2 linked regions of the Terriglobus roseus genome follow. The protein of the gene in region 1 interacts with the protein of each later gene in a pairwise test. Links are inferred from orthologs where the notes say so. Each region holds a gene or a part of one and is shown on either strand. Other genes may lie near its edges. The genes, in order: BLT38_RS13765 and BLT38_RS13275.

Region 1 (17,355 bases):
AAGAAGGTTTGGAACGATGGCTATCGGAGAAAAGATCGGCAAAGACATCATTGAAGCGATGAAAGCACGGGACAGCTTTCGCACCGAGACGCTGCGCATGGTGAAGTCCGCGTTGAAAAGCAAGGAGATCGACAAGCGCGAGGCGCTGACGGAATCCGAAGAACTGGCCGTGTTGCAGACCATGGTGAAGCAGCGCAAGGATGCTGCGGAGCAGTTTGCCAAGGGCAATCGTCCGGAGTTGGCTCAAAAAGAGCAGGACGAGATCAAGATGCTTGAGGCGTACATGCCCAAGACCGCCAGCGAAGAAGAGATTCGCGCAGTGGTGCAGGGTGCGCTACACACCATGGCCAATGACGGCGCAAAGCCGGGGCCGAAGGATATGGGGCCTGCCATGCGCGTGGTGCAGCAGCGCATCATGGCCGATGGCTTGCACGTGGATAACAAGCTGGTGAGCTCGATTGTGAAGGAAGAACTGGCGAAGTAGTACTTCGTACCGTTCTCGACGCTACGCGTGTGCCCACATCTCTTTGAGATGTGGGCATTTGTTTTCGGGCAATCTATGTTGTGGTTTTGCGTCGTCCTGCGCTTTGGAAGAGGTAGACGCCGAGGATGCAGATGAGTGGTTCCAGCGTGTGGCGGAAGCGGGCCTGTACCGTGACCAGGTAGTAGGGCAGAGGGAGCAGCAGGAACGCGGATAGGAAGACCCATGCCGCGGGTTTCTTGCGCCATACTGCGAGCGCTGCACCGAGGATTCCGCAGAGCGAGAGGAACTGGAAGCTCATCAGGCGGAAGTATTCGAGGACGCCTGCTTCTTCCACGCTTTTGGGTACGCCCATCCAGTACATCCATGCGCGTTTCATGCTCAGTTTTACGAAGCGGGCCGGGTGCGCCTTGATCCATGTGTTGGCCTTCGCTGCGCGATCGGCGGCCCATGCGGGTTCGCCCATGCGTGCGTATTCGGCGAGGATCTGATGATTTTCCAGAGGTACGGTGCGGCCCCAGGGGAAGCCGGTCGACCAGTCGGAGTTGCCCTGGTAGTTTTCCGCTCCGAAGTTGTCACGCAGGGGAATGAAGCGGTGGAACACGGCGTAGTTGCGTGCGGTCCATGGGGCGATCACGGCCAGAAATAGAACGCCCGCCAACGCTGCGTGGGCAAGGCGTTTGGTTTGCCATTGCGGAGCAAAGAGAATGTAGAGCGCTGTCACCGGCAGCATGATCAGGGGCGACGGGTTGACCATGGCGAGTACGCCCCAGAGCAGGCCGAAGGCGGCCCACTGTTGCCATGTCGGTTCAGATCGTTGGTCGTCGCCGATGCCGCGCATGCGCAGCATGAGGACGAGTAGCGCGGTGAAGATGCAGGTGGTGGCCGTCATCTCCCAGATCCAGCGGACGGCGTATTGCATGGCTGCGGGATAGAGTGCCCAGAGCCAGCCGCTCCACAGTGCGACACGGCGATTGAAGCAGCGTAGGCCGATCTCGTAACAGAAGACGGCAGTTAACGCAGAGAGCAGGGAATTGAAGGTGAGTAGAACGAAGGCTGAGAGCTTCGAGTAAACACCGAAAATACGGAAGACACCGCCGACCAGCAGTGTGTAACCGGGTGGAACCCATGCAGTGGGACCGGTGTGCCCCGTGAAGGGATCGCTGTAGCCGTGGCCGGTGGCTAGGGAGCGGCCGATGCGTCCCATCTCCCAGCCAAATTCGAAGTGGTCGTCGCTGGGGCGCACTTTGAAGGTGTGCGCCAGCAGGATGTACAGCACGCGCACGACGAAGGCGGCAGTGAAGATCTGCCAGAGGGCGCGGCGGTTATTGGCTTGGGCTTCGGATTGCAGTTCGGTCACCTCAATTACCTTAACGCGCGATACAGTGTTCGCATGAACCCCTATGCGAGTTACCTTGAAGGCCGCGACGCGGCGGAGATCATGAAGTCCACGCCTGCGGAGTTGCAATCGCTGCTTAGCGGCATGACGACGGGACAGATGGATGCGCCGACCGCGCCCGGCAAATGGAGTGTGCGCGAGATCCTGGCGCATCTGGCGGACTGCGAATTGGTTTGGGCTTGGCGTATTCGCCACACGCTGGAAAAGCCTGGTGCTGCCGTCGCTCCGTTTGATCAGGATGTGTGGGCGGAGCGTTATGCGGCGTATTCGGCGGAGCTTAGCCTGCGGACGTTTCTTACGCTGCGTGAGTGGAATCTGGCCGTGTTGAACACGGTTGCATCCGAAGAGTTTGGGAACCTGTTGACGCATCCGGAGCGCGGGACGTTTCCGCTGTCGGAGTTGCTGGAGATGATTGCGGGCCATGACCGCAACCACATTGTCAGGTTGAAGGAGCTATTTGGGCGCTGATGGCTGTGTTTTTCAATCGTGCTATGCGGTGTTCTGGGGCAGTCGCATTTCTGTTGCCGATGTCCGCGTTCTCGTTTGGCTGCCCGGCGGTTCTGACGACGGCCGATGCAAAACAGCTTGCGATGTTCACGCCGAACGCTCGCGCGTTTCATGACAACCTGCACGCAACGCTGACGCCTGCGGTGGTGGAAGCCGTTGGCGACACGGTGAGAGTGCGCGTGACGGCGAGACAGCCAGGGCAGAGCGTAGAGGAAGTTGGGACGTATACCGTGCATCTGCGGACGGGGCGTGTGACCGACGAGGATCAGGAACCCGCCGATGATGACAAGACGGTGGCTCTGAGCAAGCGGCTGATGAAACGTCATTGCCCCTGATGGCAAAGGGAAAAGGCCGGCTCAAGCCGGCCTTCTTCTTTGTGAGCAGCGACGAGTTACTTCGCGTTTTCGTCGAAGTTCAGCGATGCAGAGTTAATGCAGTAACGCAGGCCCGTGGGGTTGGGGCCGTCTGGGAAGACGTGTCCCAGGTGAGAACCGCAGTTGGCGCAGACGACTTCCACGCGACGCATGCCGTGGCTGTTGTCTTCAATCGCTTCAATGGCGGTCGGCGAAACCGGCTCAAAGAAGCTGGGCCAGCCGGAGCCGCTGTCGAACTTAGTGTCGCTCTTGAAGAGTGGAGCATCGCAGGCACCGCAGTGGTAGATGCCGTCCTTGTGATTGTCAACGAGCGCGCCGGTGAAGGCGCGTTCTGTGCCCTTCTCGCGCAGAACGTGAAACTGTTCCGGGGTCAGGAGCTGCCGCCACTCTGCCTCCGTCTTCTGTACGCGAGGTCCGCGAGAAACGGTGGCATCAGCTTTCAGATTTTCTGTCATGAGGTCTTCTCCCGTTGTATTAGACGCTGTTGGGGGTGCTCACGAACCATGGCGGCTCCCCCGGACAGAGGCGCTAGTTTGTTGGGAATCGTGCGACGATTTCGATCTCGACCAGTGCGTCCTTGGGCAGGCGAGCCACTTCAATGGTGGAGCGCGCAGGCGGCGTGGCGCCCTCTGGAGCGAACCGCTTGGCGTAGGCTGCGTTCATGATGGCGAAGTCTTCCATGTTCTTCAGAAAGACGGTGGTTTTGACGACATCGGCAAAGCCAAGTCCGGCAGCGGTGAGCAGGGCTTCAATGTTCGCGAGTACGCGTTCCGTCTGCGCGGGCGTGCCGCCTTCGACGACCAAACCGGTTACGGGGTCGAATCCAACCTGTCCGGAGGCGAAGAGGAAATCGCCCGAGCGAATCGCCTGGGAGTATGGGCCAATGGCTGCAGGAGCGTCGGTCGAAGAGATGGCTGTCTTTGTCATGCATCGATGATATCCGGCACGGTAAACGTAGACCGAAAAGATGTATGAAGAAGCAGTAACGTGGTCATTCCAACGCAATTGGAAGGGGAGCGACAGCATGTCGGCGCCTTTTGCCCTGCAGCCGGTTTAGGCGGCGAAACTCTGTTACACTAGGCAAGTTGGCTGCTGAGGCGATCAGGCCCCTCGGCTCCTTGTGCCAACCGATCCACCTTGCATCGGGGAGTGGCTCAGCCTGGTAGAGCACCTGGTTCGGGACCAGGGGGTCGGAGGTTCGAATCCTCTCTCCCCGACCATCTTTTTGTGAAAGGGCTACCTTCGGGTAGCCCTTTCTGCTGTTTATTCGATCTCTTCTATAGCCATTTTGCGGACTTCCTGGGGCGTCAGGCCGGATTCGCGCAGGTAGCGTAGACTGCGTGCGGCGTCGCGCTTGGCCAGACGTTCACCGCGTTCATTGCGCATGAGTTCCACGTGAGCGTAGGCGGGGATGGAATGGCCGAGGGCGCGGAGGAGCAGGATTTGCCGCGCGGTGGAGCGGAGAAGGTCGCGGCCGCGGACGACTTCGGTGATCTGCATGACTGCGTCGTCGGCGACGCAGGCGAGTTGATAGCTGGGAACGCCGTCGCGACGCATGACGACGAAGTCTCCGAAGTCGCGCCCGGCGATGAAGGTTTGAGGGCCGAGCAGGGCGTCGTAGAAGCTGACTTCTTCGCCGTCGGTGACGCGGAATCGCCATGCGGATGGTTCGTCTGACTCAGGGTTTCTTTCGCGGCAGGTGCCGGGGTAGAGCGGCTCGTCTTCGTCTTCCGCGTGCGGTGCGTGCGGGGCCGAGAGGAGGTCTTTGCGGGAACAGATGCAGGGATACAGGAAACCGGCTTCGCTAAGTTGCTGGAAGGCTGCCGTGTAGAGGGAGCCGCGCAGGCTTTGCGCGTACGGGCCGAAGTTGCCCGGCTCCGTTCCGTCTGGCTGTGGGCCTTCTGTCCAGCGGATGCCGAGCCATGCGAGATCTTCCAACATGGCTTGAGCGAATTCTGGACGGGAACGTTGCGTGTCGAGGTCGTCGTTGCGCAGGATCAGCGTTCCGCCGCCGGCACGTTCCGCAGCAATAAGGAATGTGCGTGCGTGGCCGAGATGGAGGAGCCCTGTGGGCGAAGGCGCGAGTCTGCCACGATAGGGCGTTCCGATCATGCATCCAGAATAAAAGGGCTGCGCATGGCAGCCCTTTAGTTCATCCACAGAGTTTTGTTAGAAACGATATCCGAACCCGAAAGAGAGAACCGGGAAGAACGATGCGTAGCTTAGGTTGTGGTTCTGGCGCGAGGTAAAACGGGCCAGATCTTTTTGGAAGTCGATGTCTTTATCCACTTTCTGACAGCCAATCGAGGGAGGTTGTGTTGTGTCGCAGGCGGTGCCGGAAAAGTTGATGATCAGGTCTGGTTGACCGATGTAGTAGAAGCCGAGTTCCACTGGGAAGGACCAGTGAGAACCAAGTCGTCGTGGGGCCAGATTGCCGTAGCCAATGGTTAGGCCCGGTGCTACGTTTCGCACCGTCACAGTAGCTGAACCGTGGAGTGGATCAGCGGCGCTTGAGGCGTAATCGCCACCGCTGAGGCTGATGGTCTGGCCGGGAGGCACGATTACGGTTACATCTGCCGATGTCTGCACGCCGAAGTACATCTGCGGGCTGATGTGAAAGCCGTGATGACTCCACGGGAAGTAGTCCAGGCCGATGTGGCCGCCACCGAGTTTCATGCCGGCCTCTACCTGAGCGCCGTCGCTGGTGAAGGATTCATCAAAGCGGAAGTATCCGCCACCTGCGCGGACGTTGAAGTGCTGCGCCACTGGCTCAGCGATTTCCAGGCCAATGCCATTGATGCCTACAGCGAGCCCGAGGCCCGGATGCTTCCATAGCTCCGAAGAGGGGATGTAGGTGTCTTTTACCTTTGATTCACTGTAGGGCGTAACGGAAAGGGTGCCACCGCTCTGCTGATTTTGTGTATTTGCGGAGAAAGGGTTGCCGGAAACGTTAGAGATAGCGGGAATGAAAGAATGTGCAGGATATCCTTGCGCCGCGATATTCAAAACGGGAACAAGAAGTGAAGAGCAGAACACCAGGCCGAAGCGCTGGACAAGATTCACAGGGGCCTCCTGAGCCGTGAGACAGTCGTTCACTCACAGCTGGTTGAATCAATAATTTGTGGAACTACTTCACCGTATTAATTACTGTGCATTCCCGGCGAATCTCCCCAGAGGGGAAATATCAGCCAGTGTTACGCAAGCCTGCGGAGATACCGTTAATGGTTCCGGTAATGGCGCGATTCAATGCATCTTCCGGCTGGTCTGTGCCAGCCTGTTTGCGGCGTAGAAGCTCTACCTGGATCCAGCTCATGGGATCCACGTAGGGATTGCGTAGACGGATGGAACGAGCGAGTACGGGGTTGCCTGATAGAAGGTCGGCCTGCTGAGTAATTAACAGAAGCATCGCACGCGTGCGATCGAACTCTTCTTTCAACATGGGAAAGACACGATCGCGAAGCTCCTGGTCTTTGACCAGTGATGCGTAGAGTTCGGCGATGCCGAAATCGCTCTTGGCGAGGGCTGATTCCACGTTGCGCATCATGTCGAGGAAGAGAGGAAACTCCTTCATCATGCGCTGCAACTGTTCCAGTCCATCGCTGTGTTCGCGTGTGAAGCGTTCCAGTGCGAAACCTACTCCGTACCATGCGGGAACTGTGTGGCGTGATTGCATCCATCCGAAGACCCAGGGGATGGCGCGAAGATCTGCAAGAGAGCGTTTGCCTGTGCGCTTGGCGGGACGCGATCCAATGCGTGCGTGTTCTAACTCGGCAACGGGTGTTGCCTGCTGGAAGTAATCGAACGTGTCCGGGTTGTCGAGGATGTCCTGACGGTATTGTTCGAACGACCAGGCGGACAAAGAATCCATCGCCTGTTCCCACTCAGGCAATGCGACACCGGTAAGGTGCGCACTGCATCCGCCGCAGGCCTTGCTGTCAGGGCGAGCCAAAGCGTCGAGCGATGCGGCGATCATCAGTTCCAGGCTGCGTTCAGCGAGCACTACGTCGCTGTACTTGAAGTTGAGTACTTCGCCCTGCTCGGTGATGCGCAGTTCGCCATTGAAGCTGTTCAAGGGTTGCGCGTAGATGGCGCGATGCGTGGGGCCGCCACCGCGTCCTACGGTGCCACCGCGGCCATGGAAGAGGCGCAGGTCTACATTGCAATCGCGTGCTACTTCGTAAAGGGCGCGATGTGCTTTCCAGATGCTCCAAGTGGAGGCGATCATGCCGCCGTCCTTGTTGGAGTCGGAGTAGCCCAGCATGACTTCCTGCTTGCGTCCCCAGCTTTCCAGCAATGGCGCATAGGCTTCGCTGGTCCACAACTGACGGCAGATGGCTGGCGCGTTTTCCAGATCTTCGATGCTCTCGAAAAGCGGCGCGATGAGCAGGCCGGGATCGTGCTCTGATTTTTCTGCGGTCACACCGCCGAGGCGTGCGAGCCATAGTGTCTTCAACACGTCGTCGGCAGAGGTGGCTCCGCTGATGATGTATTGACGGATGCTCATGGGATCATCGTCGCGCTTGACGGTGGCGACGGTGCGGAAGGTGTCAATGACCTCCGCAGTCATGGGCGATGGCGCAGGCGGAAGCGAGCCATCTTCGCACCATGCGCTGAGTTCCTTCACTGCCGCGGAATGCACCTTAGCGTGCTGGCGGATGTCGAGCGTTTGCAAGTGAAGACCATAAGTGCGGGATTCAACGATCAGAGGATCGATGATCTCTTCCGCAATGCGCAGGCCGCGGTTGTCCGTGAGCGAATCACGGATGAGTTGAAGGTCGCGCAGGAATTCTTCTGTGTTGCGATAGGGCGGAAGCGCTTCGTGCTCGTCGCGCACGATCGTGGTGGTGTCGCCCATGCGCAGCATCATGCACGTCAACATGAGGCGAAGATGTTCGCACAGGAAACGTTCGCGAAGCTCGGCTGCAACACCGGGCATCTGCGAAAGATATTCGTTTGCTGCTGCTTCCAGCGCCGGATTTGCTGCGGCCTGCTGTGTTGAGGAAGAGATCCGCTGTGCCGCCGCGATGAGGCGCTTACGATAGTGCTCCCAGACGACCTCGCGCGACATGGCGAGTGCTTCCTGCGTCACTTCGGGTGTGACGAAGGGATTGCCATCGCGATCCCCACCGATCCATGAGCCGAAATTGACCAGCGTTGGTAGTTCCGTCAGCGCCAGATCGAGGCCATATTCGTGGCGCAGCGCGTTTGCGACTTCGCCGTAAAGCAGGGGCAGTGTTTCAAAGATGCTGTCGTGGAAGTAATCCAGCCCCATGCGCACTTCGTCGGTCACGGCAGGGCGTTGGAGACGGACATCGTCTGTCTGCCACAGGCCGGTGATCTCTGCCATGAGTGAATCTTCGCGCTGTGCAATGGCTTCAGCGGTCTGCGGAATCTGATCGAGTTCTTCCAGCAATGTGGCGATGCGGCGGCGCTTGGAGATGACGGAGCGACGCGCGACTTCCGTTGGGTGCGCTGTGAAGACAGGAGTGATGCAGACCGCTTGCAGGAATGCGAGCGCTTCGTCTGCCGTGTAGCCTGCTTTGCGCATACGGCGCAGCGTGCCCTGCAGGCTTCCGCGCTGCGGTTCGGCATTGGGATTCAATCCACCGGCCAGACGGCGACGCTTGCGATGGTTGGTTTCTGCAAGGTTGATCAGTTCGAAGTAAAAACCAAAGGCGCGGGCAAGCTGATAGGCACGATCGACGGGAAGCTGATGCACCAGCAACAGTGCCTGTTGCAGAGCGGATTTCGCTTTGGCGGTGTCGCCCTGGAACTCTGCCTCGCGGCGCTCGGTGGCCAGACGACGCAGCGTCTCCACCTGTTCAAACAGGTCGTCACCCACCTGTTCGCGCAATACTTCGCCCAGCAGTGTGCCCAGCGAACGCACGTCACGACGCAGCGGAGCTTCTTTCAACTCCGTCTCAGCGGCCTGCAACTCGGCAAGCCGCTCACTCCAATTTCTTGCCTGCCACAACCCGGCCATGTGCCTAGTAGACCAGTGAGATTGCCTTTGCAGCAAGTCAGACGGACGGCACGTTCGATTCCGCCGCGGGAGAACCCGGTTCAGGCTTCAATGTGAGGGCCACGATAGCCGTGACGAGAAGGATGATTGCCAGCACGAGAATGCTGCCCTCTGGCCCCGTAAGGCCACCGCTGAGCAGCAACGGACCCTGGGAATGGGTGAGCAACAGGCGATGCTGAGAGACGCCGCCGCTGTCCGCGACTCCCCATACGAACGATTGCGTCCAGTCCCAGGCGGCATGGTAACCGACTGCCCACCACAGCGATCCTGTGCGCCACAGGCTGTATGCCAGGACAAGACCGATGAGGCCGGCGCTCAGCAGGCCGATGGGCGATTCACCGGGATTGTTGCCGTGCAGGAGGCCGAACAGTAGCGAGAAGAATCCGGCTGCGACCCAGAAGCCGATACGTTTGCAGAGGGCTTCGCGGTGGCCCATGCGCGAAGCGATGGCTGCAACGCCACGCGCCAGTTGAAATTGCAGGAAGCCGCGCATGAGATATTCCTCAGTGAGCCCCACGACAAGAAATGCCAGAGCCCATAGGGCGCCCCATTTCACAATCTCTGCTCCATGCAGAAGCATGCCGTTGAAGACCACGACACCTGCCACTTTCAAGGCCAGCATCAGTAGGCACATGGTGCCTATGCCAACTGCAATCCCTGCAGCAAACTGCCGGATGCGATGTGGCCGCAGTGCATCGATGCCGTACTTTCCAAAGTCACGCTTCTCAAGGCGCGAGATCAAGAAGGCAACAAGTGCTGCTACTGCGAAAACGACACCGTCGATCAACAGTGAAAAGCCGGCGGGAAGTTCTCCCGTGTTTTTCAATACAAGCTGCTGTTGATGGAGGAAACTGCGGAACAGCTCGAGAACGCCCCTTACGAGCGCAAAGGTGAGGCCAAGGAACAACACGATGGACCAGATCGCGCGCAGGCCGTCTTCCGCAAAGAAGATGCGCCGTAGAATGTGCTGCGGTGGGTTGCTCGTTTCTTCGTCCTGCATAGATAGTCCCCTGTGTTCTTCACCTTACCCCAGCTACACTCAGCATGGAATGATTGTCCGTTTACGCCGCTCTTTTGATGTGCTTCCTGTTCTTGCGTTGTTCGGCTCTTGCTTTGGTCAACAAAAGCAGCCGCAGGATATTCAGCAGACCGTTACCGTTGTGGGTGAGGCTGAGCCCGTTGCACTGGGACAGACCGCGCGCTCCGTTCAGGTAATTGATACGCAGCCGATGTCGCTTTCGTTGCAGGAAATTGCGGATGGACTTCGTTCTGATTCGTCGGTGGACATTCAGCAGCGCGGCGCCATGGGCGTTCAGTCTGACGTGAGCATTCGTGGCGGCACGTTTGAACAAACGCTGGTGCTGCTGAATGGGTTTCGCATCAATGATGCGCAGGCCTCGCACTTCAACCTGGATGTGCCAGTGCCGCAGCAGGCAGTTGGCGGGCTCGCCGTGCTGCATGGTTCGGGGTCCACGTTATACGGTGCGGATGCGCTTGCAGGTGTCGTGCATGTGAGTACGTGGAAACCGCGGGAGAGTTCGCTGCGACTGCGCGCGGGTGGCGGAAGCTTTGGCGGAAATGAGCAGGCAGTGACGGGTGCTCTTGCGAATCAGATGAGAAGTCTTGTTGTTGCAGGGGAGCGCGATTTCTCAACCGGCTTCATCCCGGGCCGCGACTACCGAAGTGAAAGCGCGAGTGCAGAAGGCCGCACGACGTCATCGCTGGGCGAATCGGATCTGCTGCTGGCTGGAAGTGATCGCTCGTTTGGCGCGAACCAGTTCTATGGAAACTACAACTCGTGGGAACGAACCAAGGGTTGGTTTGTTGGATTCACGCAGGCTTTCCGTGAGAAGACTACCGCTGCCGTTGCGTATCGGAGGCATGCGGATAATTACATTTTGACTCGAACGAATCCGGCGTATTACGCGAACAATCATGTCGACGCCAGTTGGCAGGGGGCGTTGCGGCAGACCGTCACATTAGGGCGTGCGGGAAAACTGTTTGTGGGCACGGAAGAGAACACTGACAGCATTCGAAGCAATAGCCTGGGGCAGCATGGGCGCAATCGTACGTCACTGTATGCCGATGCGGATCTGCATCGTGGAGCCGCGAATTTTTCCATCGGATTGCGTGAAGAGATTTTGAGCGGCGGGCGTGTGGTGTCTGCGCCTTCGTTTGCTGCGAGCTTTTTGCTGCATAACGTATGGAAGCTGCGCGGCAGTGCGGGCTATGGTTTCCGTCTGCCGACTTACACCAATCTTTATTACAACGATCCAACGACGATCAGTAATCCTTCGCTGAAGCCGGAGACGGCGTGGAATTTTGATGGTGGTGTGGATTGGTATCCGTCGACACGCGTTGCTGCATCGGTGACCGGTTTCTACGCGCGTCAGCAAAACGCGATTGATTATGTGCGCCGCTCTGTTGCGGATAAGTGGCAGGCCAAGAATCTTGCCGAGGTGCGTCTAACGGGCATTGAAACATCTGTGCAAATGCGGTTGCAGGGCGACCAACAACTGAAGGTGAACTGGACTGCCATCTTTGGTTCGCAGGATGTCTTGCAAGGGCAGCAGTCGCAGCTTGTGTTTCAGTTCCCCACGAATCGCGCGCGCGTGGAGGCGTGGCTTCATGCGAGTTCGCAGGTCGCGTTGCGGCCAGCATTCACAGTGACGCAGCGTGTGGGGCAAACGCCTTACAGCACTGTGGATTTTGCAGTATCACGCGATCGCGGCATGGTGCGTCCGTATGTGCAAGGAACGAACTTGTACAACACCGGCTATGCGGAGATTCAAAGCATCCGCATGCCGGGGCGAGGCATTCTTGCAGGCATCGAGATTTCGCTGTCGCGGCGCTAGACGGCTGCGCCTTGTTCTTCCAGTTGCGTAGAGAGGTCTTCCCACTCCAGCATGAGTTCTTCATGTTGCTTGCGGATCTCTGCAAGTTCGGCAGTTTGACGCTGCGACTCTTCTGCGGACACGAAGTTGCCCATCGCGGTTTCGATAGCCGTCATGCGGTCTTCCAGTCGCGGCATCTCTTCTTCTGCGAACCGCACGCGATCCTGCATCTGTTTCAGCTTGATTGGATTTAGCTTTTTGACGTTCGAAGCGGGTGTTGCAGGAGGAGGCGGTGGTGGCGGTGTTTCGATGACGGGGATGTGTGCCTTCTGCATTTCGACGGCAGCGGCTTGCATCTGTTCCGGACCGCCATTCTTGCGCCAAAGATAGTCTTCGTAGTTGCCGGGATACACCTGAACGCCACCGTGTTCGCACTCGAAGACGCGTGTGGCGAGGCCGTCGATGAAGTAACGGTCGTGTGAGACGAACAGCACTGTGCCTGTGAAGTTGCGGATGGCTTCGAGCAACACGTCCTTCGCGCGCAGGTCGAGATGGTTTGTGGGTTCGTCCAACAGAATGAAGTTTGCAGGCGAGACGAGCATGCGCGCCAGTGCGTAACGATTGCGTTCGCCACCGCTGAGTACGCCGAGTTGTTTGAAAACATCGTCGCCGGTAAAGAGAAATGCGCCGAGCAGGCTGCGCAGTTCCACTGTAGGAATCTTTGGCGCAGCAGCGCTAATGTCTTCGAGCATCTTTGCCTGCGGATCAAGCACCTTGTACTGATCCTGGGCGAAGTAGTCAGCGAGGACATTATGGCCGTAGCGGACATCGCCGGCAGTGGGTTCTTCCAGTTTGCTCAACATGCGGATGAGCGTGGATTTACCCGCGCCGTTCGGGCCTACAAGTGCAATGCGATCACCGCGTTCGATGGTGAAATTCACGTTGCTGAGAATCTGCTTTGGCTCGTAGCGCTTGGAGAGACCGCTGACCTCGCACACAATTCGACCCGATGCGGGCGGTTGCGGGAAGGTGAAGTGGATGGTCTCTTCGTCTTCGGGAACTTCGATGCGCTCGATCTTTTCTAGTTCCTTGATGCGGCTCTGCACCTGCTTGGCTTTCGTGGCCTGGTAACGGAAGCGGCCGATGAAGGCTTCGAGTTGCTCGATGCGTTCTCGCTGTGAAGCATAGTCGCGCGCGAGTTGTTCGCGCCGTTCTGTCTTCTGCTTCACGTATTTTTCGTAGCCGCCGGTGTAGAACCACACGCGCTTGTTCCACACTTCCGTGATTTTGTTCACGGTGACGTCGAGGAAATAACGGTCGTGCGAGATGAGGATGAAGGCCCTTGGGTATGACTTCAAATACTCTTCAAGCCAGTTGCGGCTTTCCAGATCGAGATGGTTTGTGGGTTCGTCCATCAGTAGGAGCGATGGTTTTTCCAGCAGCAGTTTGGCGAGCGCGATGCGCATCTGCCATCCGCCGGAAAATTCGCCGCAGTCGCGACGCCAGTCTTCTTTTTGAAAGCCGAGTCCGCCGAGAACTGCGCCCACTTGCGCGTCCAGGTTGTAGAGGTCAAGCGCCTGCAATGTTTCGCTGACTACGGAGAAGCGGTCGGCGGCAATTTCATATTCCGCGCTGGCGGGGTCGAAGTGCGCGAGCTTGTCACTGAGTTCACCCATCTCGTGTTCCATGTCCTGCGCGGCCTTGAAGACGCTGAGGCATTCGTCGAACACCGTGCGTCCGCGTAGCGCGAGGCCGTCCTGCGGAAGGTAGCCGATGGTGAGACCTTTGCTGCGATTGAGCTGGCCGTGATCCAGATGCTCGATGCCTGCGAGGATTTTCAGCAACGTCGATTTTCCGGTGCCGTTACCACCGACGAGACCGGTACGTTCGTCCGGTGTGATGAGCCAGTTGGCCCCTTCAAATAACAGCTTGTGGTCAAAGCGCTTGGCTCCGTCGGCGAGATGCAACATATGTCTATTGTCGCAAATGGCGCGGGTATGATGATTTCCGTGGATTCGCCTTACTATGGAAGGCGATGGTGAGTCGTCGCGAATTCGTCGTGGGATCGTTGCTGGTGGCTACGGGTGCGCGTGCGCAGCAATTGGCGCATGCGGGATGGCGCGGCAATGGGATTACGCCTGAGGTGTGGTGGCTGCACGCGTCGATGATCCGTTGCGCGAAGGATGTGACGTTTGCCGATGCGGCGAAGATGCTGGACAGCATGAGTGATGTTGGTGCGGACAGCATCCTGTTGCCAGATCTGGAGCCGACGGCAAAACAGCCCTTTGCGGAACGATTTGGCACGGAAGAGGAGCTGGATGCGTTGCTGCGTGAGATGTCTGCGCGGCGGATGCATCTGCTGCTGCACATCCCGCTGCAGCGTGCGGCCAGCAATGCTGGCGAGGTTCGTTTCTGGATGAGCCGTGGCGTGGCTGGAATCGATCTGGGGACACTTGGTGCCGGCGATATGGATGCAGCTAGGCAATTGCGCGCATCGCTGGATCATTACCCGGGGCATCGCATTCTGCTCGCACGAACCGCGGGACAGGAAGCGCAGGCTGTGACCTCTGCTGCACGCAGGCGTGGTGCAGCGTCTGGTGATCCCATTACGTTGCACATTCTTTCGCCGCAGGACACTGAGAGTGGCATACGTCATCCGGGCGAAGTGAATGCTGTTGAGATTCCCGCTATGCCGGTTGGCGATGAAAAAGCAGATGCTGCTGCTGCTGCGAATTTTCCGGCGGCTGTTCCTTATGTGAGAAGTCTGTTCCCGCTGCTGCTGGCGTCGGGATCGCCGATACTGGATAGTCGTTTACTCACGTCGGATATGGCGCGGAAATCGGTGCAGCAGGTGCTTGCGTTTCGAAATACGCACGCGGTGGTGCGTGACGGAAGTGTTGTTGTCCTGACAACGGCACAGCCTTCACTTCGAGTTTGGATTCTGCGATCAAAGGGAGGTCGTGGATCGTTGCTACTTGCAGCGAACGATGGCACGACGCCGGCAAACTTGCTACTAACGTCGGCTTTGGCATCGAATGGGTTTCGCAATGTGTATCTGCGCCCGCTGATGCGATCCGATCGTGGCATGGGTGCCATCAACGTTGAGATCGGATCACTGCCGCCGGGTTCCGCTATCGTTGCGGAGATTCTGCACTAAGTTTCATTGGTTGTATTGCCGGGGCAGTTCGCGGATATTCTGCGACGACGGCATCGAAGATGGCATCCCACGAACAACCTGTAGCATAGGCGCGAGCGGCTTCTCCCATAGCGCGAAGACGTTCGCGATCTTTCGTGAGCTCTACGATCCCTTCGATCCACTCAGATGTTGGGCGAACGATGCCGGTGCTTTCGTTGGTCACAATGAACTTTGGACCACCACCATCTGTGACAGCAGCCGGAACGCCGCTGGCCAGTGCTTCCAGTACCACGTTGCCGAAGGTATCGGTCTCAGATGGGAAGGCGAATAGATCCATGTTGGCGTAAGCCGTTGCGAGTGCTTCGCCGCGTAATACGCCAACGAAATCTGCGTTTGGCAACGCTTGCCGGAGAGCCGCTTCTTCACCGCCGTGCCCGATGATGCAGAAGCGTGCATTGATTCCTGCGGCGTCGAGTGCCTGTTGAAGAAGGGGAAGAAGGGCGACATTCTTCTCGATGGAAAGCCTACCTACGTAACCAAAGATCAGTTCATCGCTATCGAGGTGGCGTGTTCTTCGCGTGGGGGAAAAGAGTTCCGTGTCTACACCACGCCGCATCACGTGGCATGTGCGCTGCGTCTTGCTTTCCAGTAATGTACACAGTTCTTCGTTGGGCGCGTAAAGCACCTTTGCCAGCCGATAGAAGCGTGATGTTGCGTGGAGCGCGCCCGATTCGATCCATTGCGGTGCGTCCGTTAGTAACTTGGCTAGCGGGGCGCTCCGGCGGCCTGCATATTCGTGAACATTGGTATGCCAGCTTGCTGCCAATGGAATGTTTCTGCGCCATGCGAAGTACGCGCCGAAGATGCCGAGTTCACTGGGGCCCGTGATGTGAATTAGATCAGGGTTAAAACGATCCAACTCTCTGCTGATGGTGACGGCATAACGACTGAATGTTGGATCGAAGCTAAGATCCTTTTCCATCGCAATGCTGAAAGCGCTACGCGGCAGATCAACTTCAGTAACGGAGCCGTTTGTATTCAGATTTACTTTGCCGCGAACACCGGGAGCGCCAGCTCGGATGCACAGCATGGGAAGGCTATGGCGTTTTGCATACGCGGTAAAGTTGCGCGCGGTATGCGCGACACCGTTTACCTCGTGGAACGAATCCGGAAAGAACGCAACGCGCGGCGCAGTCCCCATGCACGACACCATAGCACTTCTGCATGAGAGACTGTTTGCACATTTATGTCGAACGATCCCGTTCCGCTTCATCGTGTATTGACAGAGATGTTGCGCCATCCGCTGCGGCTACTGCGCGGATGGAACTGGAAGGCCGCATCCTTCTCTGCAATTCTGCGTAGTTTATTTTTCCTTTTCGCAAATCTTCACGGCACGCACCATGCTGCAGCAAGAGCTGTGATGACGGAGTTTATTTACGGAACGTTCGCAGCAGGTGTGGCGGGTGCAGCGCTACAGCGACTCCGCCACGCAGAGCCAGTAAGGAATACGGCGTTCGTGGTGTGGCTGGGGATTCCATCGATACTATTGACAGCGCAGGCATTGGTGCATCGCGCCATGGGAACGCAGCATGTGCGTACGGGGCTGATTGCTTCGTTTATCTTCGCGTCGTTTGCATCAGGATTTAACTGGTTTGCAATGCGCCGCGGAGCGTTTGTGATTGGTGAACAGCGTTCGTTTGCACGCGATCTTTTGTTGGCTCCGAAGCTGATTGGGCAGTTTCTGTTTACACCGTTGCAACGTTAATAGGGTGTAATCTCAATGCAAGAGGGACGACCTTCGGATGAAGGCGGCCACTAAACATAATGAAGACACTACTCTGCCTCGCAGCCTGCCTCCTCGCATCTTCCGCAGCCCTTGCACAGAACGCCGATATCTTCGGCCATCCGCTTCCCGCACAAAAACACACGCGTGTCTTCGGACAAGAGATTGCCTATTACGACATGGGTACTGCTAAGGCTGGTGAGCCGGTGCTGGTCCTGTTGCATGGTTATGGTTCACAGGCTGATGTGGACTTCGGCCCGTCGCTTCCGTTGTTGGCGAAACACTATCGCGTGATTGCGATGGATCAAATTGGCGCAGGACAAAGCGCGAAGCCGCTGATTGCATATCGCGTGCAGACGTATGTGGAGTTTCTTGCGGAGTTTCTGCGTACCCAGGGCATTACGCATTTTGATTTGCTTGGCGAATCACTGGGTGGATGGACTGCTGCCGCTTATGCGCAACAGTCGTTAACTTCTGGAAGTACGTTGCCGAAGCCAACCCGATTGATCCTGGAAGATGCTGTTGGCTTTTCTGTTCCAGAGAACGTGCTTTCTTCAAACGCGGGTGTTCACTTTTCAGTGAGCACCGTCGGCGATGTCGTTACAGGACTGCGAGCGGTCTTCTATAACAAGTCGTTGATCACGGAAGAGGTTGCACGGCGTCGTTTCATCACGAAGCTGGCGGCCGATGACGCGATGGCGACGAGTGCGTTCACCGGCAATCCTGCAGTGCGTGGAGAGGCATTGGGCGAGAAGGCTTCCACCATTACGATTCCCACCTTGGTGGTGTGGGGCGCGCAGGACACCCTTGTGCCAATTG
Region 2 (13,702 bases), 110 kb from region 1 along the record:
ACATCCGTAGCCTGCACGCAATTTCCACGCAGATCGATACCTCCAAAGTAAATGATCACCGTTTTGAGATTGATTACGCCAAGCACATCGTGCTGCATGCGATCAACGCCGCCTCCAGTGCCGGCTGCGGCATTACCAAGTAAACCCGCATTGGAGACACCTACGCGATAGCCTGCAGCACGCATCTGCCGGGCAAGCCAGTCAGAAGGGCGATCATTGTCCTGCGAAGTGATGGCAACGTTTGCTGTCGGATAGCTATTGCTGTTGCCATAGTTCGATGCGTGTCCATCCACGGAAGAACTACCGAAGATGGCTACCGATCCTTGGTAGGAACCGTATGCGTCGATGCCACTCAGTAGCAGCCAGTCTGTCATTACAGTACCCATGGAAGCACCGCTTGTATCGGATGTCGCATTGCCTGCACCGGAAGCATTCTGGAAGTTGAACTGCACATCCGATGCATGTTCTGTTAGCGATGGGAATGAGCCTTTCATATACATGCTGACAGCCAATTTCTCGCCGAAGTTGTAAGAAACATTGACTGGGTCAGAGACGATCTCTTGTCCTGGTGCTAGTGTGATGGATGTTGCACCGGAAAATGTAAGAGCCGCATCGCGCTTCGGGTCGATGGCGGGACCAACATCTACCGCAACTGCAAGGCGGGCCGCGCCAATTGTTACTGATGTTGTCCCCAGCCTATTAGAAAAGTGCACTCTTTCCTGCGTTGCATCGGTAGTTGGCAACACGATGAAACGAAAGCTTTGCTCTGAACCACCAGGGTCCTGCGAACTGGAGGTGGCATTTTGCGCGTTGGCGGTCCAGACCGCTACCCACATGGTCTGTGGTGTCGGTCCCGCAGAAACAACCTGAGGGATCACCGTCACAACATTAGTGCAACCATTTAACCCGAGCAATGGGAGAGGGAACAGTAAGATGCAGCAAACGCGTCGTATCCATGGATGACGTGAGGCTAAACCGAGGACTCGCATGTAACGGGAGACCGGCAGGATTCTTTAAAGGTTTCACTTCGAGGGGTGTGATATTTAGCGCCATCCTGTTTTGATTAGAGGGCTAACGTGGAAGGAATCCAAGCGAGATACTGTTTGCCTCAGCTCCGTACCCAGTGCCGTTCATGTGGAAGTTATCGCCACTGTTGTACTGGGGCATCATAAAGCTGATGTGTTGTGGATCACGCAGAGCCAGATCGTAATCCGCAATGCTTACAACACCGGGTAAAGTTGCTCCCGTCGTTCGCAACCATTGATTGAATGCTGCCCTTTGGACTTCGGAACCATTCGCTGGTCCGGGACTCAGGCCACCGGCATATGGATCACTTGGGCTGGGTAAAGGCCCGTAATTCGGTGATGCCGGGTTGGAGCACAACCCAGTTGGCGGCAGTGTTGTCAGCACAATAGGTAGCTTCGCCATTGCGGACTTGGCAACGAGTTGCTGTGTCGCTGCTTCCATGTCCGCTGCGTTCGTGCAGGAGGCGGAACGTAGATCAATCGATCCAAAATAGCTCACAATTCCTAGAAGATTTGGAAGCGTAAGGATGTCTTGTGCAAACCGTTGATTGGGCGTTGGTACGGACCCTACGTCAGTGATGGGATCACCTGGAATTCCCGCGTTCAGCACGCCAATGCGGTAACCGGCTGCGGCTAGCCGACGCGCCATCCAGTCAGAGACACGGTCCGCGTGTTGTGTACTAATCGGCGAATTGGGAATCGGGTATACCTTGTCTGAACTGTAGTCGCTCTTAAGACCATCCGTCGTAGAACTTCCGAACATGGCCAGGGTGCCTTGGTATTGGCCATACACGTCAATCTCGTTCACCAGGAGCCAGTCTGGAACGGGAGTGCTAAAGGCCGATCCCGCTGCATCAGAGGTTGTATCACCCGCGCCATCCGCGGTTGAATAATTCGTTACGAAGTAGGAATCGTGTCGGCTAACCCTGTCGAAATTACCCTTCAAGTAGACCGAAACAGCTAGCACTTGGCCCAGGCCGAATGAGAAGTCTGCTGAGTCAGAGGTCACCGTTGATCCTGGAGCCAACACTACGCTCTTGTTTCCATTGAACGTCAGCCCCACATCATGCATCGGGTCGATCGTAGGTGAACCGTCTTTACCCCACGAAAGCCGCACCGCGCCTAGTGTTACCGGCGTCAGTCCATACACGTTGGAAAACTTCACGCGTGCCTGTGTGCCGTCAATGGTGGATGTCACAAGAAACCGGTAGCTGCGCTCGTTGCCAGAATTGTCTGATACTGCGGCAGCATTGGTCATTGATGCCCCCCACGCACCGACCCACATTGGACTTGTGGTCACTGTCGTAGAGCCATTTCCGGTGCTTGTCCGCTGCACTATGCCCGACCCGCAGCTCTGTGTCAGCGCAGTGCAAAACAAGATGACTGTTGCCGCTACTACCCTGCCGAGGTACCGGAAAGCCTGCATGTTCCTAATCTAATCAACACGCATTCGATTCGAAACTGTTATATCGATCCGGCTCTTCCTCTTTTCCGATTTGTTCCGCAGAATCATTGCTTGAATCTCAAATTTCTGCAATGAAGTGTCTCTGTATGTCGGCTTCCGAGGCTTCTACAGAAAAAGGCCGCCGCTTTATTGGCGGCGGCCCTGAGTTGTCGTGTTGGTTAGAAGGTGAGTTTCAGTCCGGCTTGCATCACACGCGGACGTACTCCGGAACTGGTTGCGGTGATCTGCCCATAAGTTCCGCTGGTGGGATTGTTGTTGGGGGTTGCGAAGTTGGTGTGGTTGAAGGCGTTGAACAGCTCCCAGCGGAATTGCAGATGGTAGCGGTCGCGTGCAGTCCAGTTCTTCATGAGAGCTGCATCGCTGTAGTTCACGCCGGGTCCCTTGAGGATGTTGCGGCCGGTGTTACCGAATGTGCCCGGAGCGTTTGTGGTGAAGGCTGCCGTAGTGAAGTACTGATTCAGCCACTGTTCCTTGCTACCCTGATGCGTCTGGACGGGAATGCCGAACACGCTGTCTGCGCGGTCGCCATTCTCATTTGCACCTGAGTTGTTTCCGCTTCCGCCGGAGATGCCGAAAGGGCTACCCGACTGCATGGTGTAGATGGCGCTGATTTCCCACTCGCCAAGTACGCCACGTGCGATGCTGTTCCAGCCATTCAACGCGGGTGTTGTGTAGACAAGATTCGTGACGGACACAAGCGGCACGTTCAGGTCAGAGATACCGCGGTTGTAGCGGACGTTATACGGGTTCGCAATGCTGCTGGTAAACGATGCATTGCCGCTGGATGCAATGTCGAGGTTACGGGACCAGGTGAAGCTGGACTGCGCCTGGAAGTTATGCGAAAACCGCTTTTCAATCTGCACCTGCAACGAGTTATAGCTGGCCGTGCCAATCGACTGGATTGTGAGGATCTGGCCGAAGTCAGACATGGCGCGAACGCCACGCACTGCAGCTGCGGTTTGGCCGGGGTTCTCATCCAGAATCAACGACTGGTGATAGCTCTGACTGCCAACGTAAGCAAGGTGCAGCACTACGTCGTTGCCCAATTGCTGTTCCACCGATGCGTTCCAGCTTTGCGTCATGCCAAGTTTGAACTTGGGCGTGAATGCGGCCGGTACAGACGTTGGTGAAGCGAAGGTGGAGTTACTGGGAGGTGTGCCGCCCGAATATACAAACGGTGGGAAGGGACTTACGCCGCCTGTGCCTGCGAAGTTCGCCCATGGGTTGGAGAAATTGATGGGTGTGGATGCAGTTTCATTCAGCGTGTACGTGGGGCTGAACGGAGTGACGTCTGCAACGTGGTTGTACGAAGAGTACGGCAGCGGTGCAGTGAACAGACCAAAGCCTGCACGGAAGGTGGTCTTGGGATGCACCTGCCACGCTACGGCGAGGCGTGGTTCAAAGTAGCCGTAGGTGTTCGGTGCCAGTCCAGCGCTTACGCCGTTGTCGCCGGGGAAGACGAGGCCCTTAGGGGCGTTCGGGAAGACGGTGCTTTGTTGTCCGGGATTCCACACCGCGCCGCGCCCATCCTTTGATTGCGGAGCAAGATTTGGATCCCAACGAAGACCTGCAGTGACGGTGATGTTAGAGCGCAGCTTGAACTGATCCTGAGCGTAAGCTCCGAGCAGGTTGCCACTGACATCGGCAATTTCGCCCGCACCCTGCGTGTATGTGCTGACGCGACCTAACAGGAAGTCCGCAAGGCCGAAGCCAGTGGAATAGCCATTGAAACTGATAATCGGTGCAGCGGGATAGTACGTCAGCTCGCGTGCACGCTGATGCCACAGATCCACGCCTGCGGTTATGGTGTGATTGCCAACGATCTTTGTGATGAAGTCAGAGAAGCCCCATGAACGACGCATCTCGCCTGTGTACTCGGAGTACTGCAAGCTGAAGCCGCCGCTGGCGTTCAGGCCTTCGCTATAGCAGGTGCCTGCGGGTTCACTCACGTTGATGTAGCGCGACAAGCAGAACGGAGAACCACTGCTGTTGAGCGGTTGACCCACGTTGTAAACATGCTCCTGGTTCCAGAACAACGACAATGCGTTGATGAGGCTCGGGCTGACTGTCCATGTGTGGTTCAACACTTCGTTGAAGAACTTACCTTGCTTGCCCGTGTTCAGTGCAAGGATGTTACCGGGCGTAGCGGCTTCGCTGCGGTTGTAGTACTGAATGAAGCTACGTAGCGTCAGGCGATGCTTGTCGTTCGGCGTGTAGTCAATGCGGCCTGTGCCTTCGTTGTATGTCTCAATAGTCTTGGGCACGGTGTAGTACACCAGACCACTGGCCGCATCCTGGCCCAATGGCAGTGCGGTCTTCGCGATCTGCACTGCCGCAGGATTGAACAGGGAAGGATCAATGCGGTTGTTAACGAAGCCGCCGGTCAGCGCTTTGGGATACGCGGAGAAGTCGCCATTCAACATCGCCGCTGTGGGAGTGTTCGTGCTGTTCGCGGTTGATGTTGTGGACTGGCGTGTGCCTTGGTAGTTGCCAAAGAAGAAGAGACGATCCTTGATGACAGGACCGCCGAGGAAACCGCCGAACTGATTACGCTTCAGCGAGTCAACCTGCTTTGAGAAGTAGTCCGCGGAGTTCAACGCGTTGTTACGCAGGAACTCGAAAGCGCCGCCATGGAGTGCATTGGTGCCACTCTTCGTGTCGATCGAAACGACAGCGCCCGGAGAAAAGCCATAGTGCGCGTCGAAGTTGTTGGAGATGACGCGAAACTCACTGGTGGCATCGGCATTCGGCGTAGGTGCAGAGAGCGACATGTAGGTGTCCATGTTCGGAACACCATCGAGAAGATAGAGCGTGCTGCCCTGGCGACCGCCGCCTGCGGATGCACCGCTTTCATTCGGGAATGTGGTCTCACCTTGCAGCGTGCCTGCGCCTGTGTTCAACACGTTCACTGTACCGGGTGACAGCAATACAAGGCTTGAAGGATCGCGGCCATTCAATGGTAGTTCGCGGATAGCATGTTCACCAACTGTGTTGCTGACTTCAGCGTTGGTGGTGTTCATCAGCGGCGCGCCAGCTGTTACATTCACGGTCTCTGATTCGCTGCCTACATGTAGACCAATGTCGATCGTGGCTTGTTGGCTGACGGTCAGCACAACGCCTGTCTGCTGGAATTTCTGGAAGCCCTTCACGTTCGAAGAGATGACGTAACGTCCCGGAGGAATGGTGGGGAAGCGATAGAGACCAGAGTTGTTGGAATCAGTGTTCAACACCAGATTGGTGTCCACGTTGGTGGCGGTTACATGTGCGTTAGGAACGGCTGCACCACTTGCATCGGTGACTGTGCCGCTCAGGACTGCACTGCCACCTTGAGCGAGCGCTGCAATTGAAAAAAGAGGAACAAGAGAAGCGTAAAGAACGGGGCTCCGAAAAAACGGATGAGATCGCATTAAGACTTAAGCCTCAAAAGGGGGAATCGCAGGCAGCGCAATATCTGTGATTTTTTGTTCGTTGCCTGTTGTGTAGTTTGGGCAGGGAAGGAAGGGGGGAAATACCGTAAACAAACGGCAAAAATGCCAATAAATTCTAGGCAAAAGCATAACGAGTGAGATGGACAAAAATCCCGAAGCGAGACGCGCCGGATTATGCCGTTGGCTTGGCTGGCACGGCACGGCGCGAATCGACATAGGGCGAAACGCGAAGCGACTTAGCTCTCGAAGAGTTCCTTCTTTTCAAGAAGTTCATATGCAGTGGATAAACTCCGTGCATGCCGATTCTTGATCGTCGCCGTTTTCTATCACTTACTGCGGCTGGTGTTGCCGCATCGTCCTTGCCTTCGTTTGCCATGTCGCCTGCTGCAACAGAGGAATTCAGTTTTCTGTTTGTGACGGACACGCACATCCAGCCGGAACTGCATGCGACGGAAGGCTGCTCGATGGCGTTCAAGAAGGCGCGCACTCTACATGCGGATTTTGCAATTCAGGGCGGCGATCACATCTTCGACGGACTTGCTGTACCGCTCTCCCGTTCGCAGGAGTTGTTTCATCTGTATGGCGAGACGGAACAGCAGTTAGGACTGAAGGTCTATCACACGATGGGCAACCATGATGTGATTGGACTCTTTCCGAAGAGTGGTCTGGACTTGACGGATTCGAACTACGGCAAGAGCTACTTTGAAGACAAGATCGGCCCACGCCATCAGAGCTTTGATCACAAGGGCGTTCACTTCATCATTCTGGATTCCATCGGCTTCACGCCGGAACGGACCTACTTTGGCTTTCTTGATGAAGCTCAGTTGCAGTGGCTGCGTACTGATCTGGCAAAGGTGTCGGCAACGACACCGGTCATCATCGTGTCGCATATCCCGCTGATCACGGCATATGCGCAGTACTCCGCTCCTCCTGCCACGCCACCCACACACAACAGTCTGTCTGTTTCCAACACGTATGAGATTCTGCCGCTGCTGGCAAAGCACAACGTGATTGGCGTGTTGCAGGGGCATACACACGTGAATGAATGTGTTGAGTTCAATGGCATTACCTACATCACCGGTGGCGCTGTCTCTGGCAACTGGTGGAAGGGTATTCACGAGGGCACGCCGGAAGGCTTTACGGTCTGCACCGTGAAAGATGGAAAGCTGACCACGCGGTACGAAACCTATGGTTTTCACGCTGATTCCGTCTAGATAACGGCTGTAAATACATTGTTTTTGGGGTGTCTGGGCTGATTCAACGAATCGACCCACACCCCAATTTCGTGGAACCCAGATCGCCACTTTATCGTGCGAATATCGAACATTAATACCGTAAACCGCACAGTGGCACCTCCCCATCGGCCATTTGAAAGGTCTATCCTTATAGGCACGAAATCGAGGATGCATGGCAACCAGGGCGAAGGCGAGCGGTAAGCAGGCAGCAGGGGTAGCAACACCGGAACAGGACAGCAGCAATCCGCAGTTGAGGACGGAAGTATTTGAAATTTTCCGTCGGTGGGGCTATCTGCAGGCGACACTGGATCCCCTGAAGCAGTATCTTCCCCAGGAACCATTCCCGATTGATCTGCCGGAAGGCTCTGACGCGATTGCAGAAGAGGCGCGCCGTTATTACTGCGGCAACATCGCGCTTGAGTTCTCGCACATTGCATCACCGGAGAAGCGCGAGTGGCTCCAGAAGAAGATGGAGCAGAAGTACGTTGAGACGCCTCAGCAACAGGCAAAGACGCTGACGCAGCTCATCAAGGCTGACCTCTTCGAACAGACGATTCAGCAGCGTTATCTGGGCACGAAGCGATTTTCGCTGGAAGGTCTGACTGCGCTGATTCCGTATCTCGATCGCACCTTTGAGGTGTCGTCTGAGCTTGGTGTTGATCTGTGTCTGTTTGCGATGAATCATCGCGGTCGTTTGAACGTGATGGTGAACACGGTCGGCCGCAGCGCTGCCGATATCTTTACCAAGTTTGAAGATGTTGATCCGCGCAGCCATCTGGGCGGCGGTGATGTGAAGTATCACCAGGGCGCAACGGGTACATACACTTCGCCGACGGGCAAGACGATTGACTTGCATCTGGCGTCGAACCCATCGCATCTTGAGGCGGTTGATCCAGTGATCATGGGCCGCGCGCGTGCTCGTGAAGTTCGCATTGGTGATGACGGCGTAAAGAAGGTTCTGCCCATCATCATTCACGGTGATGCGGCGTTTGCAGGACAAGGCATCTGGGCAGAGACGCTGGATCTTGCCACGATCACTGGTTACACCGTGGGCGGCACGATTCAGATTGTTGTGAACAATCTGCTTGGATTTACTGCGGAGCCGCAGGAGTCGAACTCGTCTCGGTTTGCTACTGATATGGCGAAGCGTTTGCCAATTCCCATCTTCCATGTGAATGCGGAAGATCCGGATGCTGTGGTGCGTGTGGCTGCGATTGCAGCAGAGTATCGTTCCACGTTTGCTTCCGATGTTGTTGTCGATCTCATCGGCTATCGTCGCCACGGCCATTCTGAAGTGGATGATCCTACCGTGACGCAGCCGCGTCGCTACGCCAAGATCAAGGAAACGCCGGTGCTCTACAAGAGCTATGCAGAGCGCATTGGCGTGGATGCAACGGCAGAGATCAAGCAGATCAGCGAAAAGTTTCTTGCTGACCAGGCAGAGGGCAAGCAGGCACAGCATGTGCCGCATCTGTCGTCGCTGCCGAAGTATTGGGATAACTACAAGGGTGGTTATCTGCCTGCGGATGAGCCCACGAAGACGGGCCTGCTTGCGGAGGAAATCACGCGGCTGACTCAGCTTCTGTTGAAGACACCAGAAGGCTTCAACATCCATCCGAAGATCAAGGCTCTGCTGAAGCAGCGCGAAGAGATGGGCAATGGAGCCAAGCCGTTTGATTACGGCACGGCAGAGCTTGTGGCGTATGCATCGCTGCTGGAGAAGGGAACGCCTGTGCGTCTCTCCGGACAGGATTCGCAGCGCGGCACGTTCAACCAGCGCCATAGCTTCTTCACCGATACCGAGACGGAGAAGCGATGGTCGCCGCTGCAACACATCTCGGACAAGCAAGGGCAGTTTGAAGCGTACAACTCAATGCTGAGTGAAGCTGGTGTGCTTGGTTTTGAGTATGGTTATGCACGCGATTATCCCGAAGCACTGGTACTGTGGGAAGCGCAGTTTGGCGATTTCGCCAACGGTGCGCAGATCATCATGGACCAGTTCATTGCTGCAGGCGAAGCGAAGTGGGGCCTGCTGAGCGGTGTGGTTCTGCTCTTGCCGCATGGCTATGAAGGCCAGGGTCCGGAACATTCGTCGGCACGCATTGAGCGTTATCTGCAGCTTTGCGCAACGGACAACATGTATGTGACGCAGCCGTCGAATGCTGCGCAGTACTTCCATCTGCTGCGTCGTCAGGCGATGAGCGAGTATCGCAAGCCGTTGATTGTGTTCACGCCGAAGTCGATGTTGCGTCATCCGGATGCGGTGTCGCCCATTGCGGATTTCGGTGCAGAGAAGTTCCAGACGGTGCTTGCGGATACTGAGGCAAAGGATCCGCGTCGCATCCTGGTCTGCTCTGGCAAGATTGGCCACAACCTGCGTGTGGAGCGCGCCAAGCGGGGCGATTACTCCACTGCCATTGTGTTTGTGGAACAGCTTTATCCCTGGCCGGAAGAGGCGCTGGCCAAGGCGCTGGAGATGTATCTCAGTGCGGAGGAGGTTGTATGGGTGCAGGAAGAGCCTGCAAACATGGGACCGCTGACGTATGCGTATCCGCTGCTAAAGCGTACGGCGGGTAATCGTCGTGTGCTGCGTGTGTCGCGTTCGGCTGCGGCCACACCTGCTACGGGTTCGGCCAAGGCTCATGATCTGGAAGAGAAGGCGCTGATTGAATTGGCGCTGGGCAAGGCTAAGAAGTAACGTGTTCTCAATTTGCAAAAGGCCGGGCAAATGCCTGGCCTTTTGCTTTGTTCACTTGTCTATTGCGAAGAAGGTACGATTGCTGGATATGAGGCCGCGATACTTCCGCTTGCTTCCATTCACTCTTCTTCTATCTACGCTTGCTTACGCGCAGCAGGTCACGCATGAGAAGGAATACCAGCCGCCGGCACTCTCACTGACCCAACTGATGGAGCATGATGCGACGCTTTCCAGCGCATTGATGACCTATGCCCGCACAGGCGACAGCGCAACCTTCCGCAGCGTGATTCTGCAGCAGGCAGATGCTGGCAACCTTGGAGCGCAGCTGATGCTGGGGGAACAGTTCATCCCTAGACAATGTACCTTTGAGCCGAATCACGATGTACCGGACTGTGGCCGTGACACTGCCTCCGCAGCGCAGTCGCCGAATCCGCTCGGTATTGTGCGTTCGTATGAAGATGCCGCGCAATGGCTAGAGAAGGCGAGTGCAGCAGGTTCCGGTGAGGCAAGCGAGGTGTTGGCTCAGTTAATTACACGCATGTATGCGAATGGTCATGCGACCTCATACACCGAAGCGGATGCAATTCGATTGCATGCGTTGGCGCGGACGCAGGGATTTGATGTGGAGCCGATCTCTGTCACTTGCTACAAGGTGGTGCACGGCGGTCAGGGCATTTCTCTTGGCAGGCTTCCGGGGCTGATCGTTGGTGATCCGCCTGAGCAGCCATTCACGTCAGACGAGCTTGCGGCTCTTAAGAAGCTTGGAGTATCAGGTACTCTGCTGTACGGCGGTGGCAGCGGTGGCGGTGATTCGATGTTGCTGACTCGGCCTCAGGGACCGCTTGTACATGTACGTGTGCTACTTGATCACGCGCCCGAAGCTGAAGTGCGATTGCCGATGCCTGCTCATCGTGACGTGATTTATGTACAGCAAGGCAAAGGCTTCGTGGCAATTCCCGCGGATGGCGAGAATCTGCCGCGTTATGTCATCGTGAATCCCGTCAAGGGGCCCACACCTCAAGTGACTGTGGGCACTCAGACAATGGATGGCGGTGTGTCTGGTGGATTTTGCACACGTTTCCCTTGATGATGGAACACTGGTGGTTTTTTGCGGAGACCATGCCTTGCATCACTTGAGCGATCATTCTGCATCTAGCAAAGAGAGAGCATGAATCCAGAAGCAAGCCAGGACACCGTTGAAGAATCGCCCGTACCAGCCGTAGCTGGTGCTGCCGCAGCACCGCGAGTGGCACAGAGTAACGGGTTTGGTCCACTGAAGATACCGCTGTTCCGTGATCGTTGGATCGCTTCCACCGTGTCCAATGTGGGGACGTGGATGCAGGACACCGCGGCTACGTGGTTGATGACGGCGTTGACGGGGTCGCCGTTGTTGATTGCATCCATGCAGACCGCAGCCAGCTTGCCGGTGTTGATGCTTGGATTATTTGCAGGTGCCACGGCGGATATCTTTGAGCGTCGCAGGTTGCTGATCTTCTGGCAGGCATGGCAGATGGTTGCCGTGTTTCTGATGGCGGTGCTGGCGCTGCTTGGTGTGATCGGGCCCATGGCGCTGTTGTCACTGACGTTCCTGATGAACGTAGGCTCTGCAATGAACAGCCCAGCATGGCAGGCGATTGTGCCCGAACTGGTGCCACGTGAAGAGTTGCCGAATGCTGTTTCGCTTGCTTCAGCTAGCAACAATCTTGCGCGCGCTGTCGGCCCTGCCATGGGCGGACTCATGGTGGCGTTGTTCGTCAAAGCGAGCACAGGCGCGGGATGGGTGTTTGCGCTGAATGCAGGATCATTCGCAGCGGTGATCTGGGTGCTCTACAAGTGGAAGCGCAAACCACTGTTCAAGAGCGCTCTGCCTGCGGAACGCATCTTCGGTTCGGTTGGAACGGGGTTGCGGTACTTGCGTTATGCGCCTGTGTTGCAGGCAATCTTTTTACGTGCGTTTCTGTTTACGTTTTCTGCCGCTGCGGTTTGGTCGCTGCTGTCACTGATTGCGAGGCGTGAATTCACGCACAGCCATTACATCTCTGGCGCGACCGGCTATGGTGTGTTGAATGGCTCGATGGGACTGGGTGCTGTTCTGGCGGCTGTTGCGCTGCCGCGCATCCGTGCGAAGTTTACTGCGGACCGTGTGCTTGCAGTGGCCAGCGTGCAGTTCCTGGCAACGTTGCTGGTGCTTGCATTCATTCACTCTGTCACACTGGATATTTTGTTTCTCATCGGTGGTGGCTTCGCGTGGACTTGTACTATGGCCACGCTGAATACCGGTGTGCAATTGTCTTCGCCGGGATGGGTGCAGGCGCGTGCACTAGGCATGTACCAGATGATTTTTCAAGGAGGACTGGCGCTGGGCTCGTTTGTCTGGGGTTATGTTGCGGAACACAGCAGTGTCACCGCTTCAATGACCAGCGCTGCTGTACTCATTGCAATTGCCATGCCTGTCACGTTACGACTGCATGTTTTGCGCGGCAGCTTGCCTGACCTTACGCCCTATCAGTTCAAACGTCCCGTGCCACATCTGGAATTGGAGCCCGCTCCGGAAGATGGTCCGGTCCGCATTCTTGTGGACTACATTGTGGACGTCGAGAATTACAACGAGTTCGTTGGTCGCATTCACAAGCTGCGCGAGGTGCGTCTTCGCACAGGAGCGATCCGATGGGCCGTGTTTCGTGATGGCAATGATGCGGAGCGGTTGGAAGAGAGCTTTGTCATGGAAAGCTGGCTGGACTATCTTCGTAGTCGCGAACGCATGACGACGGAGGACTTTGCAGTGTTGCAATGCGTGCGCGACCTGCACAAGGGTGAAGAACTACCCCGTGTAACGCATCAGGTGTACGCAAAAGAGATGACGCACCACAGCTAGGCGGCGATGCTGTTGTGGTCGATGCTCAGCAACGTCAACAGCGGCGAAGTCATGATCGTGGTCACCAGCGCCACGACAACCAACGCTGCAAACAACGTGGGGCCGAACACACCTTGTGTGTAAGCGATGTTCAACACGATCAACTCAACAAGTCCGCGTGTGTTCAGCATGGCGCCAAGCGCAAATGCATTGCGCCATGATTCCCCCAGCGGCCTCGCTGCAATGACACCGCCGCCGATCTTGCCCACAACAGCGAGAAGCAAGAGTAACAGTGTCCATGAGAGCACTCCGCTGCCTTGTAGTAGATCCAGACGCGTGCGAAGCCCTGTAAGCGCGAAGAAGAATGGCAGCAATAGCGAGGTCACTGGAACCTGGAGCGAGTCGTTCAGTGTCTTCTGCCATTTTGGAATACGTGGGAACGCAAGTCCTGCTACGAATGCTCCAAACAAAGGATGAAGTCCAAGCGCATCCGTGGTTGCAGCGGAGAGCAATGCCACCAGGACTGAACCAGCAACGATCGATGCAGGGAGCGATCGTTCACGATAACGGTTTGCGATGGTGCGTGCGAGCCGCGTCACCACGAACATTACCAGCAGATATGCAGCGAACAGCATCATTCGCATTGGCATGGAGAGTGCGCTGCCGTTGTGCGGCATGATGGACATCGCTACAGCGAGCAACATCCACGCACACACGTCATCGGCTGCAGCGCATAGCAGCGCCGTTACGCCTAACGGAGTGGATGTAAGGCCGCGTTCTTCGAGGATTCTTGCGAGTACGGGGAATGCTGTAATGCTGAGCGAGATGCCGAGGAACAATGTGAACGGAAGAAGTGCTGCTGATGTGGGGAAACGGGCCATCGTTGGCTTCGCCACCATGACACCCAATACAAACGGCAACAGCAGACTGGCAAGCCCTGCGGCAGCAGCCGTCCTCTTTTGCTGATGCATATGGCTGTAGTCCAGTGAACTGCCAA

The links.
Region 2: the proteins of BLT38_RS13765 (region 1) and BLT38_RS13275 interact in binary tests that used the Escherichia coli proteins (3 or more experiments, as listed by UniProt). The link is inferred for Terriglobus roseus from one-to-one orthologs.

What each region holds. Positions count from the first base shown.
Region 1 is NZ_LT629690.1:3,285,691-3,303,045, reverse strand. Bases 11,112-14,068 are described here. They hold BLT38_RS13765 (ABC-F family ATP-binding cassette domain-containing protein), read right to left. Parts: upstream 13,588-14,068; coding sequence 11,635-13,587; downstream 11,112-11,634. Other genes in these bases: BLT38_RS13760 (hypothetical protein), read left to right, coding at 13,656-14,068; BLT38_RS13770 (TonB-dependent receptor plug domain-containing protein), read left to right, coding at 11,112-11,638. Outside these bases: BLT38_RS13825 (GatB/YqeY domain-containing protein), read left to right, coding at 17-484; BLT38_RS13820 (ArnT family glycosyltransferase), read right to left, coding at 558-1,841; BLT38_RS13815 (DinB family protein), read left to right, coding at 1,875-2,348; BLT38_RS13810 (hypothetical protein), read left to right, coding at 2,348-2,722; peptide-methionine (R)-S-oxide reductase MsrB, read right to left, coding at 2,779-3,216; BLT38_RS13800 (Rid family detoxifying hydrolase), read right to left, coding at 3,290-3,688; tRNA glutamyl-Q(34) synthetase GluQRS, read right to left, coding at 4,025-4,873; BLT38_RS13785 (hypothetical protein), read right to left, coding at 4,931-5,824; BLT38_RS13780 (phosphoenolpyruvate carboxylase), read right to left, coding at 5,946-8,744; BLT38_RS13775 (CPBP family intramembrane glutamic endopeptidase), read right to left, coding at 8,782-9,783; more of BLT38_RS13770, read left to right, coding at 9,833-11,111; more of BLT38_RS13760, read left to right, coding at 14,069-14,774; BLT38_RS13755 (glycosyltransferase), read right to left, coding at 14,749-15,954; BLT38_RS13750 (hypothetical protein), read left to right, coding at 16,000-16,518; BLT38_RS13745 (alpha/beta fold hydrolase), read left to right, coding at 16,578-17,355. UniProt on the Escherichia coli protein: Genetic data indicate it may be involved in ribosome assembly or function.
Region 2 is NZ_LT629690.1:3,173,016-3,186,717, reverse strand. The notes cover bases 6,981-10,088. They hold BLT38_RS13275 (2-oxoglutarate dehydrogenase E1 component), read left to right. Parts: upstream 6,981-7,325; coding sequence 7,326-9,851; downstream 9,852-10,088. Other genes in these bases: BLT38_RS13270 (hypothetical protein), read left to right, coding at 9,940-10,088; BLT38_RS13280 (metallophosphoesterase family protein), read left to right, coding at 6,981-7,132. In the rest of the region: BLT38_RS13295 (GDSL-type esterase/lipase family protein), read right to left, coding at 1-884; BLT38_RS13290 (GDSL-type esterase/lipase family protein), read right to left, coding at 1,072-2,283; BLT38_RS13285 (TonB-dependent receptor), read right to left, coding at 2,649-5,897; more of BLT38_RS13280, read left to right, coding at 6,215-6,980; more of BLT38_RS13270, read left to right, coding at 10,089-10,938; BLT38_RS13265 (MFS transporter), read left to right, coding at 11,020-12,726; BLT38_RS13260 (cation:proton antiporter), read right to left, coding at 12,723-13,702. UniProt on the Escherichia coli protein: E1 component of the 2-oxoglutarate dehydrogenase (OGDH) complex which catalyzes the decarboxylation of 2-oxoglutarate, the first step in the conversion of 2-oxoglutarate to succinyl-CoA and CO(2).